Regions from separate parts of the Dorea acetigenes genome, predicted to be linked through region 2. Evidence: riboswitches for the same ligand, from Rfam matches in the RefSeq annotation. Region 2 holds a riboswitch; each other region holds the start of a gene.

Region 1 (4,166 bases), on a different contig from region 2:
AGTGATAAAACGCATACAAAATGGGGGAGATACAGACCGTGGCTGCTGATTGCGGCACCATTGACAGCAATTGTATTGATTCTGACATTCTGGGCGCATCCGGATTGGCCATCTACTGCCAAGATTATTTATATGGCAATTACTTATTGCATTCTTGTTTTAGGCTATACTTGTGTGAATATTCCTTATGGCACGTTGTGCGGAGCAATGACGCAAAATATAGAGGAACGTGCTAAAATCAATACATTTCGATCTGTCAGCGCAATGATTGCGATTGGTATTATCAATATCGTGACGGTTCCACTGATTGCGGTACTTGGTAATGGAAATGATAAAAGGGGATATTTGCTGATCGCTGTTTTATATGGATGTATTTTTGCGGCATGTCATATCTTCTGCTTCGCTAAAACAAAGGAAGTGGTGGACGTACCGGAGAAAGAAAAAATTCCCTTAAAGGTTCAATTAGGAGCTGTGATAAAGAATCGTCCTTATATGATTGCTGTTGCAGGGCAGTTTCTGTTTGGTGTGACACTTTATGGGAGAAATGCGGATGCATTATACTATTTTACCTATGTGGAGGGGAATAAAGCGCTATTCAGCACCTATTCCATGTTTATCATTCTTCCATCCATTATTGGTGCAGCCTGTTTCCCGTTTGTATTTCGGCTTACAAATAATAAAGGCCAGTCTGCATCCATTTTTGCACTGTTGACGGGAATCAGTATGTTCAGTATGTACTTTTTTACAGTTGGAGAGTCCCCTGTTCCATTTTATGCGTTTTCTTGTCTGGCACAATTTTTCTTTTCGGGTTTTAATACTGCAATCTATGCGATTGTTCCGGACTGTGTGGAGTATGGAGAGTGGAAGACCGGGCTTAGAAATGACGGATTTCAGTATGCATTTATTTCACTGGGAAATAAAATCGGAATGGCGATTGGAACTTCCGTGCTTGCAGGAATTTTAGGTGTGTTCGGATATGCTGCAAACCAGCAGCAGAATGCAGCAGTACTGTCGGTTATCAAGCATTCGTTTACAACGGTTCCGGGGATACTTTGGATTGTAACGGCTGTAGTCTTGTATTTTTATCGGTTAAATAAGAAAACATATAATAAGATTGTGCAGGAAATACAGGTAAGAAAGGGAGGGAGCAATCATGTATGATGTTGTTGCATTAGGCGAACTGCTGGTTGATTTCATTCAAAATGGCAGCAGTTCCAATGGAAATCCGATATTTGAAGCAAATCCGGGAGGAGCGCCATGTAATGTGCTGTCAATGTTGGCTGGTTTAGGCTATAAGACTGCTTTTATAGGGAAAGTAGGAGATGACTATTTCGGGAAGATGCTTGGGGGTACGATTAAAAGAATCGGCATTTCTGATAAAGGCTTGATTTATGATAAAGGAGCGAATACTACACTCGCGATTGTACATACGATGGCAGATGGAGACAGGGACTTTTCATTTTATAGAAAACCGGGGGCTGACATCATGCTGGAGGAGAAAGATGTTTGCAAAGAACTGATCGAAAATTGCCGCATTTTTCATTTTGGATCCCTTTCGTTGACAGATGAACCAGCCGCTTCAGCGACAAAGGCTGCAGTTAGATATGCAAAAGAATTAGGAAAGTGGATTTCTTTTGACCCTAATTTAAGAAAACCATTGTGGGCCGATTTGGAGCAGGCAAAGACAGCCATCTGGTATGGAATACGAGAGTGCGACATTCTGAAGATTGCTGACGATGAAATAAAATGGCTCACTGGGACAAATGATTACGATCAGGGCGTAAAGATAATAAGGGAACATTCCAAGGCAAAACTGATTAATGTGACATTAGGTAAAAACGGAAGCATTTCGTATTATTCTAATGAAAAAATCTTTGGGCAGCCGTTTCTTAGCAAAGATACTGTTGATACTACAGGGGCGGGGGATACGTTTTGTGCCAGCGTTCTTGGTTTTATATTGGAGCATGGGTTAGATAATTTGAAAAAGGATCAATTGAAGCAAATGCTGTTGTTTGCAAATGCTGCCGCATCTATTGTTACAACCCGGAAAGGTGCAATTTGTTCTATGCCAAATAAAGAAGAAGTTTGCTCCCTTATTTTTAATCGTATTTGAATGGTGAATCATTAAGTTGGTAATGCGGATTGAAAAAGCGAATAAATGGAAGTGGTTGATGGATTTGCTTTCAGATGGAGTTTACCCCTTTGGATGGAAAAGGGGTGAAAACTCTATCGTCAATTTAACCGGATGTTGGTTATTGTGAATTATTTGCTTTGTAATTTTCTCCCCACTCCCACATTGCATCTAAAATGGGTTTGAGGCTGTAGCCAAGCTCTGTCAGTGTGTATTCTACATGGGGAGGAACTTCCGGGAAAACGGTACGGGTAACCAGACCGCTTTCTTCCATCTGACGAAGCTGCGTAGTCAGAACTTTCTGTGACACATGCCCGATGGATTTTTTTAATTCTCCGAAGCGTTTGGTTCCGGGCAATAAATCCCTCAGGATTAATACTTTCCACTTATCACTGATTAAGGTTAAAGTTGTCTCTACCGGACAATCTGGTAATGTTTTTGCCGGTTTACTGGCAATTTCTTTCGTGGTTTCCATATAATGAACTCCTTTCATAGTATCCTATAGGTAACTATACCACAATATTGTGCGTACTTCACAGAAAAAAGAAGGATTGCTACAATATAATCAACAAAGGCGAAAGCCTAAAAACAAAATAAAATAAATTTGGAGGTAGATCCCATGAAGAAAGTAATTGAATTTTTAAATGAGAACCCGGTTCAGTATCTGGCAACGGTAGGCCGTGACGGAAAGGCAAAATGTCGGCCGTTCATGTTCGCAGGGGAAATGGACGGTAAGCTGTGGTTCTGCACTAACAACACAAAGGATGTTTACAAGGATATGCTGGAGAATCCTGAAATTGAGATTTCTGTTTCCAGTCCGTCTTACGCGTGGATTCGCCTGCATGGCAAGGCGGTATTTGAAAACAACATGGCGGTAAAGGAAATGTGCATCGCAAACCCGATTGTCAAGGGACAGTATCAGACCGCGGATAACCCGATTTTTGAGGTTTTCTATCTGGAAAATCCGCATGGTGTAATCGCAGATTTTTCCGGTAATCCGCCTTATGAATTTTAAGAAAATGTTGATTGATTAAAGTAAAAGAGAAGTAATCTTCGGGGCAAGGTGTAATCCCTGACCGGCAGTAAAGTCTGCGAACCGCTGGTAAACGGCTGATGTGGTGAAATTCCACTACCGACGGTAAAAGTCCGGATGGAAGAAGATATGACAGGAGAAGCCCCGCAGAAAAAAGAACCTGCGGGGTTCTTCTCTTAATCCAAATCATATCTCAAAGAGGAGAATTATGAGTAAGACAATTTCATTATCAGTAAAAAAACAGAATACAACGCCGACAGTAAGAAAAGTCACTATGACGGCCATGCTTGCCGCAATATCGTATATTATGGCCTTTGCGGAATTTTCGGTTCCGCTTATGTCCGATTTCCTGCATTGCCGGGAGCGTAGTCATGGGGATTACGGCAGCGATTGCAAATTATTTTATTCTGCTTCCTATGTTTGAAGTGTTTATGCCAATAAATCAGCTCATTGAATCTTTCGGAATGTTTCTTCCGTTTATCAATATTCTGGATATATTTCTGAAAATCCTTGTAGGTCCGTCCAACGCGAAATTCTTTTGCTGTAAGGCTAATCTGGGTTATTTTTTTCGTGGTTTACATTATAATTGTACCATCGGTGTTGTTGCCCCGGTATACGGGCATGAAGTGCCGCCTATGGTTAAGGAATTTTTGGAAAAAGGCGCTTTTTTTCAGAGGTCACGGATACAGACCGTGCTGCACACCAACAGTTCCTTAACCGCATGAGCCGGATGCCCGCAGATGCATGGCAGCATCTTCTTCGGATAACGGAAGGTTGTGTTGGCTGCGGTATCTGTGAAAGGGTATGCCCTTCTTTCTCCATTCATATGGCAGATGGAAAAGTAGTGCATATTTCGGGAAATTGCCAGACCTGCCTGGCCTGTGCACATGCCTGTCCGCAGAAGGCAATTCGGCTTACGATTCCGGAGGTAAATCCGGCTGCCCGTTATCGTAATGAGCATATTTCCCTTGGTGAGATTATGGAAGCAAATTGCCAGTTGTC
Region 2 (4,166 bases):
TATGTCTAATGGAAGATTTGGCATTCATGGCGGGCAGTATATCCCGGAAACTTTGATGAATGCAGTGATAGAACTGGAAGAAGCTTATGAGTATTATAAGAATGACCCGGAGTTTAACCGGGAGCTTACGGAACTGTTGAATGAATATGCGGGAAGACCCTCCAGGCTGTACTATGCGTCCCATATGACGGAAGATCTGGGTGGCGCGAAGGTGTACCTGAAGCGGGAAGATTTGAACCATACGGGCGCCCACAAGATTAACAATGTGCTTGGGCAGGTACTTCTTGCGAAGAAAATGGGCAAAACACGGGTGATTGCTGAGACGGGCGCAGGGCAGCATGGCGTGGCGACGGCGACGGCGGCGGCGCTCATGGGTATGGAATGTGAAGTATTCATGGGAAAAGAAGACACGGAAAGACAGGCGCTGAATGTATATCGTATGCGGCTTCTGGGAGCGAAAGTCCATGCGGTGACCTCCGGGACAGCCACATTAAAGGATGCGGTGTCCGAGACGATGCGGGAATGGACTAACAGGATTGCAGACACCCATTATGTGCTTGGTTCCGTGATGGGACCCCATCCATTTCCAACGATCGTCCGGGATTTTCAGGCGGTCATATCAAAGGAAATTAAGGAACAGATACTGGAGAAGGAAGGGAGGCTTCCTGACGCGGTGTTGGCATGTGTGGGCGGCGGTTCCAATGCCATCGGGACGTTTTATCATTTTATAGAAGATAAGGAAGTCCGGCTGATTGGCTGTGAAGCGGCAGGAAGAGGCGTAAATACGGCGGAGACGGCAGCTACAATCGCTACCGGGAAACTGGGAATCTTCCATGGGATGAAGTCATATTTCTGCCAGGATGAATACGGACAGATTGCTCCGGTATATTCCATTTCGGCGGGACTGGATTATCCGGGAATCGGACCGGAACACGCCAATTTGTATGATACCGGAAGAGCAGAATATGTGCCCGTCACGGATGAAGAAGCGGTAGAAGCTTTTGAATATCTGTCAAGAACCGAAGGAATTATTCCGGCAATTGAAAGTGCCCATGCAGTTGCTTATGCGAAAAAGATTATACCGCAGATGAGGAAAGATCAGTGTGTGGTGATTACCATTTCCGGAAGAGGAGACAAGGATTGTGCGGCTATCGCGCGTTACAGAGGGGAGGATATTTATGAATAAGAGGATTACAGAAGCCTTTCAGAATGGAAAGGCATTTATACCATTTATCACTTGCGGAGACCCGTCGCTGGAAATCACGGAGCAATTGGTATACGCTATGGAAGAAGCAGGGGCGGATCTGATTGAGCTGGGGATTCCGTTTTCCGACCCCACCGCTGAAGGGCCGGTGATCCAGGCAGCCAATGTGCGTGCCTTATCCGGGGGAGTAACCACTGACAAAATTTTTGCTATGGTAGAAAAAATCCGTAAACACACGGCAATCCCGTTGGTATTTATGACCTATGCGAATGTTGTATTTTCCTACGGGACGGAAAGATTTATAAAGAAAGCGGCGGAAATCGGCATGGACGGGCTGATTCTTCCAGATGTGCCTTTTGAAGAAAAGGAGGAATTTGACAGGGTGTGCAAAGTGTACGGCCAGGATTTGATTTCTCTGATTGCGCCGACTTCTCATGAAAGAATTGCGCAGATTGCGAGAGAGGCAGAAGGGTTTGTATATTGTGTATCATCTCTTGGCGTAACGGGAATGCGTTCCCAGATTACCACCGATATTGGAGCTATGGCAGAGCTGGTGAAGAAAGAGAAAGATATTCCTTGTGCTGTGGGATTTGGCATATCGAATCCGGAGCAGGCAAAGAAAATGGCGTCTCAGGCGGACGGCGTAATCGTGGGTTCTGCAATTGTGAAGTTATGTGAAGCGCATGGAAAGGATTGTATTCCATATGTAAAAGAATATGTCAAGAGTATGAAGGATGCAATCAGAGAATAAAAATGGGGCGGCACGGCTGAAGCGTGCTGCCCCTTGTACATGTGCGATTAATAGTTCTGGTGAAGTATCGGACTGATTTTCTTGTAAATCAAAAATACGATCAGAGATACTAAAACACCTTTTAATAGATTAAATGGCGCCACTGCGAATACAACGAAGGTGAGCAGGCCGTTGATATGGGCATTTACAGCAGTTCCCATGCCGATTAAAGCATCCATCGGCAGCTCGAAAGCCTTGGAATAAGCAGGAAGCAGGAGGTAGGCGTTCAGGAAACAGCCAAGGATAGTCATAATAAGAGTTCCGCTTACCATACCGATGATGGCGCCTTTTCTGGAATGCATTTTGCGGTAAATGATTCCCGCCGGAATCACGAAGGCACAGCCGATCAGGAAATTGGCGAATTCGCCTACGCCTGCGGTCATGGTTCCGTTGCTTGCCAGATTCAGCAGAATTTTAATCAGTTCAATCATTGCGCCTGCCCATGGTCCCATTGCAAAGCATCCTACCAGTACGGGAACTTCGCTGAAGTCGATCTCATAGAAGGATGGAGCGAAGGGAAGGGGGATTTCAAATAGCATCAGTACGATTGCGATTGCAGACAGCATACCAATCTGCGCAAGCGTTCTCACCGTGAATTTGGATTTTGTGTTAGTCATAACATCTGTACTCATTTTCTTTCTCTCCTTTTTCTTGATTGAGTGTAATAGTGTAGCCCGGCAAAAACTGCCGCGGCCAGGGGACTGTTTAAGAAAGAAAAACCCCGATACATAAAGTATCGGGGTATCATTGCATTTTAAAATCACACAATTCTTCTCTCATCCAGACTTTACTGTCGGTTTTGGAATTACACCAAATCAGCCACTGTAGACAAATTGTTTACAGCGGGTCGCGGACTATACCGCCGGTTGGGAATTGCACCCTGCCCCGAAGAATTTCTATACAGTTCTTATTCATTATAGCGCAGGATATTCCATATGACAAGGGGGAATTTATAATTGATTTGCTAATGCGTAACCTTCCCAGACTGCGTTCATAATGGTTGCTGCCTTTACAGCGTCTCCGATTTCATAAACCGGTGCGCCGCATTCAGAGAATACGTTTTTCAGGCTTTCTCTTGGAGCAAAGCCGATGGCTGAAACGACAGAGTCTGCCTCCAGCTCAACAGTTCCGTCGGTGTTTTCAAGAACGACGCCTTGTTCTGTTACCTGCACTAATTTGTGTCCGGTTAATACGGTAACATTTTTTGCTTCAAATAGGTCGCCCAGCATCTGCGCATTTGGTGTCGGTGCAGGGATGCCAGAACTTAAGATATGGTCCAGTGCCTCCACCACTGTAACGTCTTTTCCTTTCAGAGCCTCGTCTAATGCCAGTTCACATCCAACCAATCCGCCGCCGACGATGACAATTTTTTCTCCTAACTGCTGAGGATTCTGAATAGCATCCAGAGAAAGAATTGCTTTGTCTAAACCGGGGATATCCGGCTGGCTCGGAATGGATCCGATTGCAAGGACGATTGCGTCCGGGTGTTCAGCTTTTACACACTCTGCGCATGGCTCCTGCCCAAGTTTCACACAGACATTCAGTTCTTTTAATTCTCTTTGATACCATTCATTTAATTTTTGGACTTCGCTTTTAAAACTATGAGCGCCGGCCTCTATTAAATGGCCGCCCAGATGGTCGCTCTTTTCAAAAAGTGTAACATCGTATCCCCGGAGCGTGGCAGTTCTGGCTGTTTCCATTCCGGCGACGCCGCCTCCGATGATAACGATTTTCTTTTTGCCGTCTCCAGGTTTTAATCCATCAATCGACTCGCGCGCACATTGCGGATTGACTGCGCAGCTTCCCCAGCCGCCCTGGCCGCCGACAACACGGTTCCAGCATCCAAGATTACATCCCAGGCATGGACGGATTTTTTCCGGAGTATCCTGGTATAATTTGTTCGGGAATTCGGGATTGGCTAATGACTGGCGTCCTAATGCAACTCCGTCTATCTTTCCTTCTTCAATCGCCTTTGCGGCTGCGTCATAGGCCTGCATACGGCCGCCTGCAATCACCGGAATTTTTACTACGGCTTTCGCTTTTGCAGCTATGTCAATCATAAATCCTTGCGGCATGTACATCGGCGGTTCTGCATAATAGAAAGAATCGTAGGTTCCGGTATCCACATCTAAGAAATCGTAGCCGTACTTTTCTAATAATTTTGCAATCTCA
Region 3 (4,166 bases), on a different contig from region 2:
CGATCATCTTCGACCACTAATATTCGCATAAAACCACATCCTTTTTCTTTTATAGTATCAACCAAATGTCACCAAAACCTCACGATGATAATAAATTTTGCTGAATTTATCTTACCTCTGAAAGCGTTTTATCTCAACTCCATCCTCACGAATATAAAAAGGAGCCGATAGCCCATCTATTTCCAGATGTTCACTATCAGCCCATATTTCCTCTTTTGCGAAAAGGTACAACCGCATTTTCCGTTTTATTACACAAATAAAGCAGTAAAAATATATACAGAAAAATAGCAAGAACAAAAATAGCAAAAAACTATTGACTCCAACGTAACGTGATACTGTATTCTATTCTCATGGAAGCAGAATAGATACATGCCGGCAATCTCTATCTTGCTTCTCCACAAATCAAAGGAGCTGGTAAGTATGAGAACCATAAGCCAAGTCGCAGAATTAACAGGTATTAGTATACGCACGCTGCAATACTATGATGAAATCGGACTGTTAAAACCAAGTGAACTAACACAGTCCGGCTATCGCTTATATGATGATGAAGCATTGCAAAAGCTGCAGCAAATCCTGTTTTTCAGGGAATTAGACTTTAAACTAAAGGATATTCGGGAAATTATTGAAAAACCCGACTTCGACAGGATTGCCGCTTTCAAAAAGCAAAAAGAGTTGCTTCTCCTAAAGCGCAATCGGACAGACAGGCTCATACAGCTTCTTAGCCGCTTAGAGAAAGGAGAGCAATGTATGAGTTTTAAAGAATTTGATTTATCCGATTATATCCATACTTTGGAGGATTTTAAGTCCAATCAGACAGAGGAAGTTATCAAGCACTGGGGAAGTGTTGAAAATTTTGATATGTTCATTCAGAAAATCAAAGATGATGAATCCGAGGTAGCGAAACTTGCTATTAAACAATTTGGAAGTATAGAAAAATATACGGAAGCCATGAAGCATAACTTAGAACATTTCTCTGATATCATGGAAAACTGGTATGCACAAATACCAGAAGAAATGAGAGCAGAGGACAGATTCCTTGAATTAGCCCGCCATAAAGGGGAAAATGTTGCTACGGACAACGTACAGAATCTAGTGAAAGATATTATTGCTCATGCTTATGGAAATTCCTCAACAGCTCAATTAATTGGTACAGAGGACAGCTATTGCAAAATGATTATCGAACTCTATTCCAATGATTATCTAAAAACAGTAACCGACACCAAATACGGGACAGGCAGTTGTGATTATATTGTAAAATCTTTTCGCTATTATTTGCATAAAAGTGAAAACAAAGAGGAAATCTGAAATGGATTTACAGAATGAAAAATGCGTCATGATCATTGACGAGAATCTGCCGCTTGGTATTATCGCAAATACAGCGGCTATCATGGGAATCACCCTGGGAAAAGAGATGCCGGAGGTGGTCGGTGCAAATGTCACAGACCAGAGTGGAAACGAGCATCTCGGCATCATTGAGTTCCCCGTGCCAATTTTGAAAGGTTCACCGGAAATCATCAAAGCAATCCGTGAGAAGCTCTATCAACCCGACTTTCAGGATTTGACCGTAGTTGATTTTTCCGATCTGGCACAGGGCTGTAAAACCTATGATGAATTTATTTCTAAGATGGGGAACGTACCAGAAAGCACCCTGCAATACTCTGGTCTTGATATCTGCGGTCCTAAGAAAAAGGTCAATGAGCTCACAGGCAGTATACCTTTACTGCGATAGTAATAATCCCTTAAAAAGAATCCGCCATGGAAGTATCTTTTTCCTATATCCACTCCATCTTCTGATACTTCCGAAATACTTCCGAAATCCCCTTCTTCTATTGCCTTACAGCATTTTAAGAGGTATGATTGATTCCGACAGCTGAATAAGAAGTCTTCAGGGCAGGGTGACTCTTATTGGATAAAAGATATCCAATGGGCAAGAATTCCCGATTGGCGGTACAGTCCGCAAGCACATATGTGCATGATTTGGTGCAATTCCAAAACCAACAGTATAGCCTGGATAGAAGAAGATCGTGCATATCACAGAATATATGTTTCTTGATATTCTGTAAATATTCCTTAACACCTGAAAGACATTCTTTAAGGTGTTAATTTTTTTCAAGGAGAAAATCTGAATGAATACAAGAACAAAAATGCTTACCTCAACTGCCATGCTGTGCGCCATCGCCTACATAGCCGTTGCTGCCTGTCGGATACCCGTCGTGCTTTTTCTGAAGTACGATCCCAAAGATGTCATCATCACATTAGGAGGTCTGATCTGGGGACCGATGACCTCTTGCTTTGTGTCCGTCATTGTATCTCTGATTGAAATGTTAACCATAAGTGAAACCGGCATATTAGGGTGCTTAATGAATATCTTATCCACCTGCTCCTTTGCCTGCACCACCTCTTTGATTTATAAAAAGAAGCATACGTTAGCAGGCGCTGTTACCGGATTGTTCGTTGGCAGCCTTACAATGGTTGTTGTCATGCTGCTGTGGAATTACCTCATCACTCCGTTTTATATGGGATACCCCAGAGAAGCCGTTGCCAGACTGCTGCTCCCGGCATTTCTTCCATATAATCTCTTAAAGGCAGGACTGAATTCTGGATTCACGTTTCTGCTATATAAACCAGTGATAACAGCGCTGAGAAAAGCAGGATACCTTGCCACCCCCGTCAATGCCTCTGGCAAGAGACATCTTGGATTATTCCTTTTTTCAATGCTCGTTATTGTCACCTGTACATTATTCATTCTGTCCATGAATGAAATCATATGAGGTCAAAGTCTATGGAAAAATCAAACAGCCCTGTCCCCGTTTTTGTAACAGCAGGAACCATCATACACGGACGTGGAATTGGAAAACTAATTGGAATGCCGACTGCAAATCTAAAAATCGCAGACAAAAAAGCCCTTCCTCCCGAAGGCGTTTATATTGCCACAGCCACTTTGGAAAATAAAACCTACTACGGCATTACGCACATTGGTCCCCAGCCTACCATCAGCAATGATAAAAAAATATCTGTGGAAACCCATCTCCTGAATTTCAATAAGGATATCTATGGATTGGAGATGGAGATTCAACTTATGAAAAGGCTGCGCACTCCGCAGAAATTTGACAATCTTACCCTGCTACTGGAACAAATCCGTCTGGACTGTATTGCTGTGCAAGAGTTTTATGGCATCCGGCGGATCAGCTCACGGCTTTATATGAACGCTCAAAAACATGAGGTGAAAATTGACAACCACGCTTTATACTTATCTCCAAAAGAATTTGATGTTTTATATCTGCTCTATTCCAGCCCTGACATTATCTTCACAAAGGAACAGATTTATGAATCGGTCTGGCACGAAGCAGCAAACGACCACTTCCATGCTGTGGAAAACACAGTTTTTCAAGTGAGGAAGAAAACTGCAGCATACGAAGATGGGTTGAATTTCATTAAAACTGTAGTTGGATATGGATACAAATTCGACCCCGCCAACAAAGAATAACAGCTATCCCCGTCATTTTGCAAAACGCTCTTTAAGCAGACTGCTGATACATGAAGCTTTCCCATGTGCCAGCAGCCTTTATTTTAATACACCTCATCAAAATACCCAATGAACACCGACATCCGGAGCAGCCCATCCTTAATAGAAAACGTCACGTTCTCCGCCCGCTCTGCGATTTCCTTTAACAGCGTCAACGCCTCCCGGTCACAGAACTCAAAATGCTCCAGGTACAGATCAATGGTCGTCTGCCATTTCTGATAATCCACCTCGCCCCGGATTCTTCCTCCGAACTGCCGGACATAAGCATCACACTCCCCAAGCAGATATTCATAATCTGCTTTTTCCTTTGGAACCACACGCTTTGGTATTTTATTCATTTCTTCTTGGTACTTCTGAAAGAACCCAACCTCCATCAACGTGTCCAGAAAATCCTTCCCCTCTGACTTATCGCTTCGCTCCCGGAATTCTTCTCCATAGTCTTTTTCATATATTTCGTTTTCCATGATTCGCACCCTTTCCTGTAGAATAATTTACCACTACGGGTAGGATGTTACCATAGATTTCTTATTATTCGTTGTCATGGAAGATAACTTTATGGGTCTATATTGATAAGTTTATCGGTCTTTTCTTTAAATGCCGAACCCTTCTGCCCATGCTTTCAGTTCTTCCGCACTTGCGT

The links. A riboswitch is a leader RNA that binds a small molecule or an ion and turns the genes downstream of it on or off. The one in region 2 is predicted to bind FMN.
Region 1: it holds a riboswitch for FMN, as region 2 does, so the genes downstream of both, OCV99_RS14720 (hypothetical protein) here and OCV99_RS07410 (ECF transporter S component) in region 2, are expected to answer to the same signal.
Region 3: it holds a riboswitch for FMN, as region 2 does, so the genes downstream of both, OCV99_RS14685 (ECF transporter S component) here and OCV99_RS07410 (ECF transporter S component) in region 2, are expected to answer to the same signal.

The regions. Positions count from the first base shown of each region.
Region 1 covers NZ_JAOQJU010000026.1:18,370-22,535, reverse strand. Annotated here, with positions in the region: gene OCV99_RS14740 (MFS transporter) at 1-1,161, shown strand, start outside; gene OCV99_RS14735 (carbohydrate kinase family protein) at 1,154-2,113, shown strand; gene OCV99_RS14730 (winged helix-turn-helix transcriptional regulator) at 2,253-2,606, opposite strand; gene OCV99_RS14725 (pyridoxamine 5'-phosphate oxidase family protein) at 2,751-3,146, shown strand; FMN riboswitch at 3,177-3,297, shown strand; gene OCV99_RS14720 (hypothetical protein) at 3,373-3,588, shown strand; gene OCV99_RS14715 (hypothetical protein) at 3,536-3,889, shown strand; gene OCV99_RS14710 (4Fe-4S dicluster domain-containing protein) at 3,895-4,166, shown strand, end outside.
Region 2 covers NZ_JAOQJU010000006.1:43,294-47,459, reverse strand. Annotated here, with positions in the region: gene trpB (tryptophan synthase subunit beta) at 2-1,186, shown strand; gene trpA (tryptophan synthase subunit alpha) at 1,179-1,955, shown strand; gene OCV99_RS07410 (ECF transporter S component) at 2,003-2,626, opposite strand; FMN riboswitch at 2,759-2,891, opposite strand; gene OCV99_RS07405 (FAD-dependent oxidoreductase) at 2,945-4,166, opposite strand, start outside.
Region 3 covers NZ_JAOQJU010000026.1:12,837-17,002, forward strand. Annotated here, with positions in the region: gene OCV99_RS14670 (response regulator transcription factor) at 1-29, opposite strand, end outside; gene OCV99_RS14675 (MerR family transcriptional regulator) at 421-1,305, shown strand; gene OCV99_RS14680 (DUF2000 domain-containing protein) at 1,307-1,729, shown strand; FMN riboswitch at 1,878-2,027, shown strand; gene OCV99_RS14685 (ECF transporter S component) at 2,127-2,771, shown strand; gene OCV99_RS14690 (riboflavin kinase) at 2,783-3,487, shown strand; gene OCV99_RS14695 (hypothetical protein) at 3,571-3,990, opposite strand; gene OCV99_RS14700 (flavodoxin) at 4,117-4,166, opposite strand, start outside.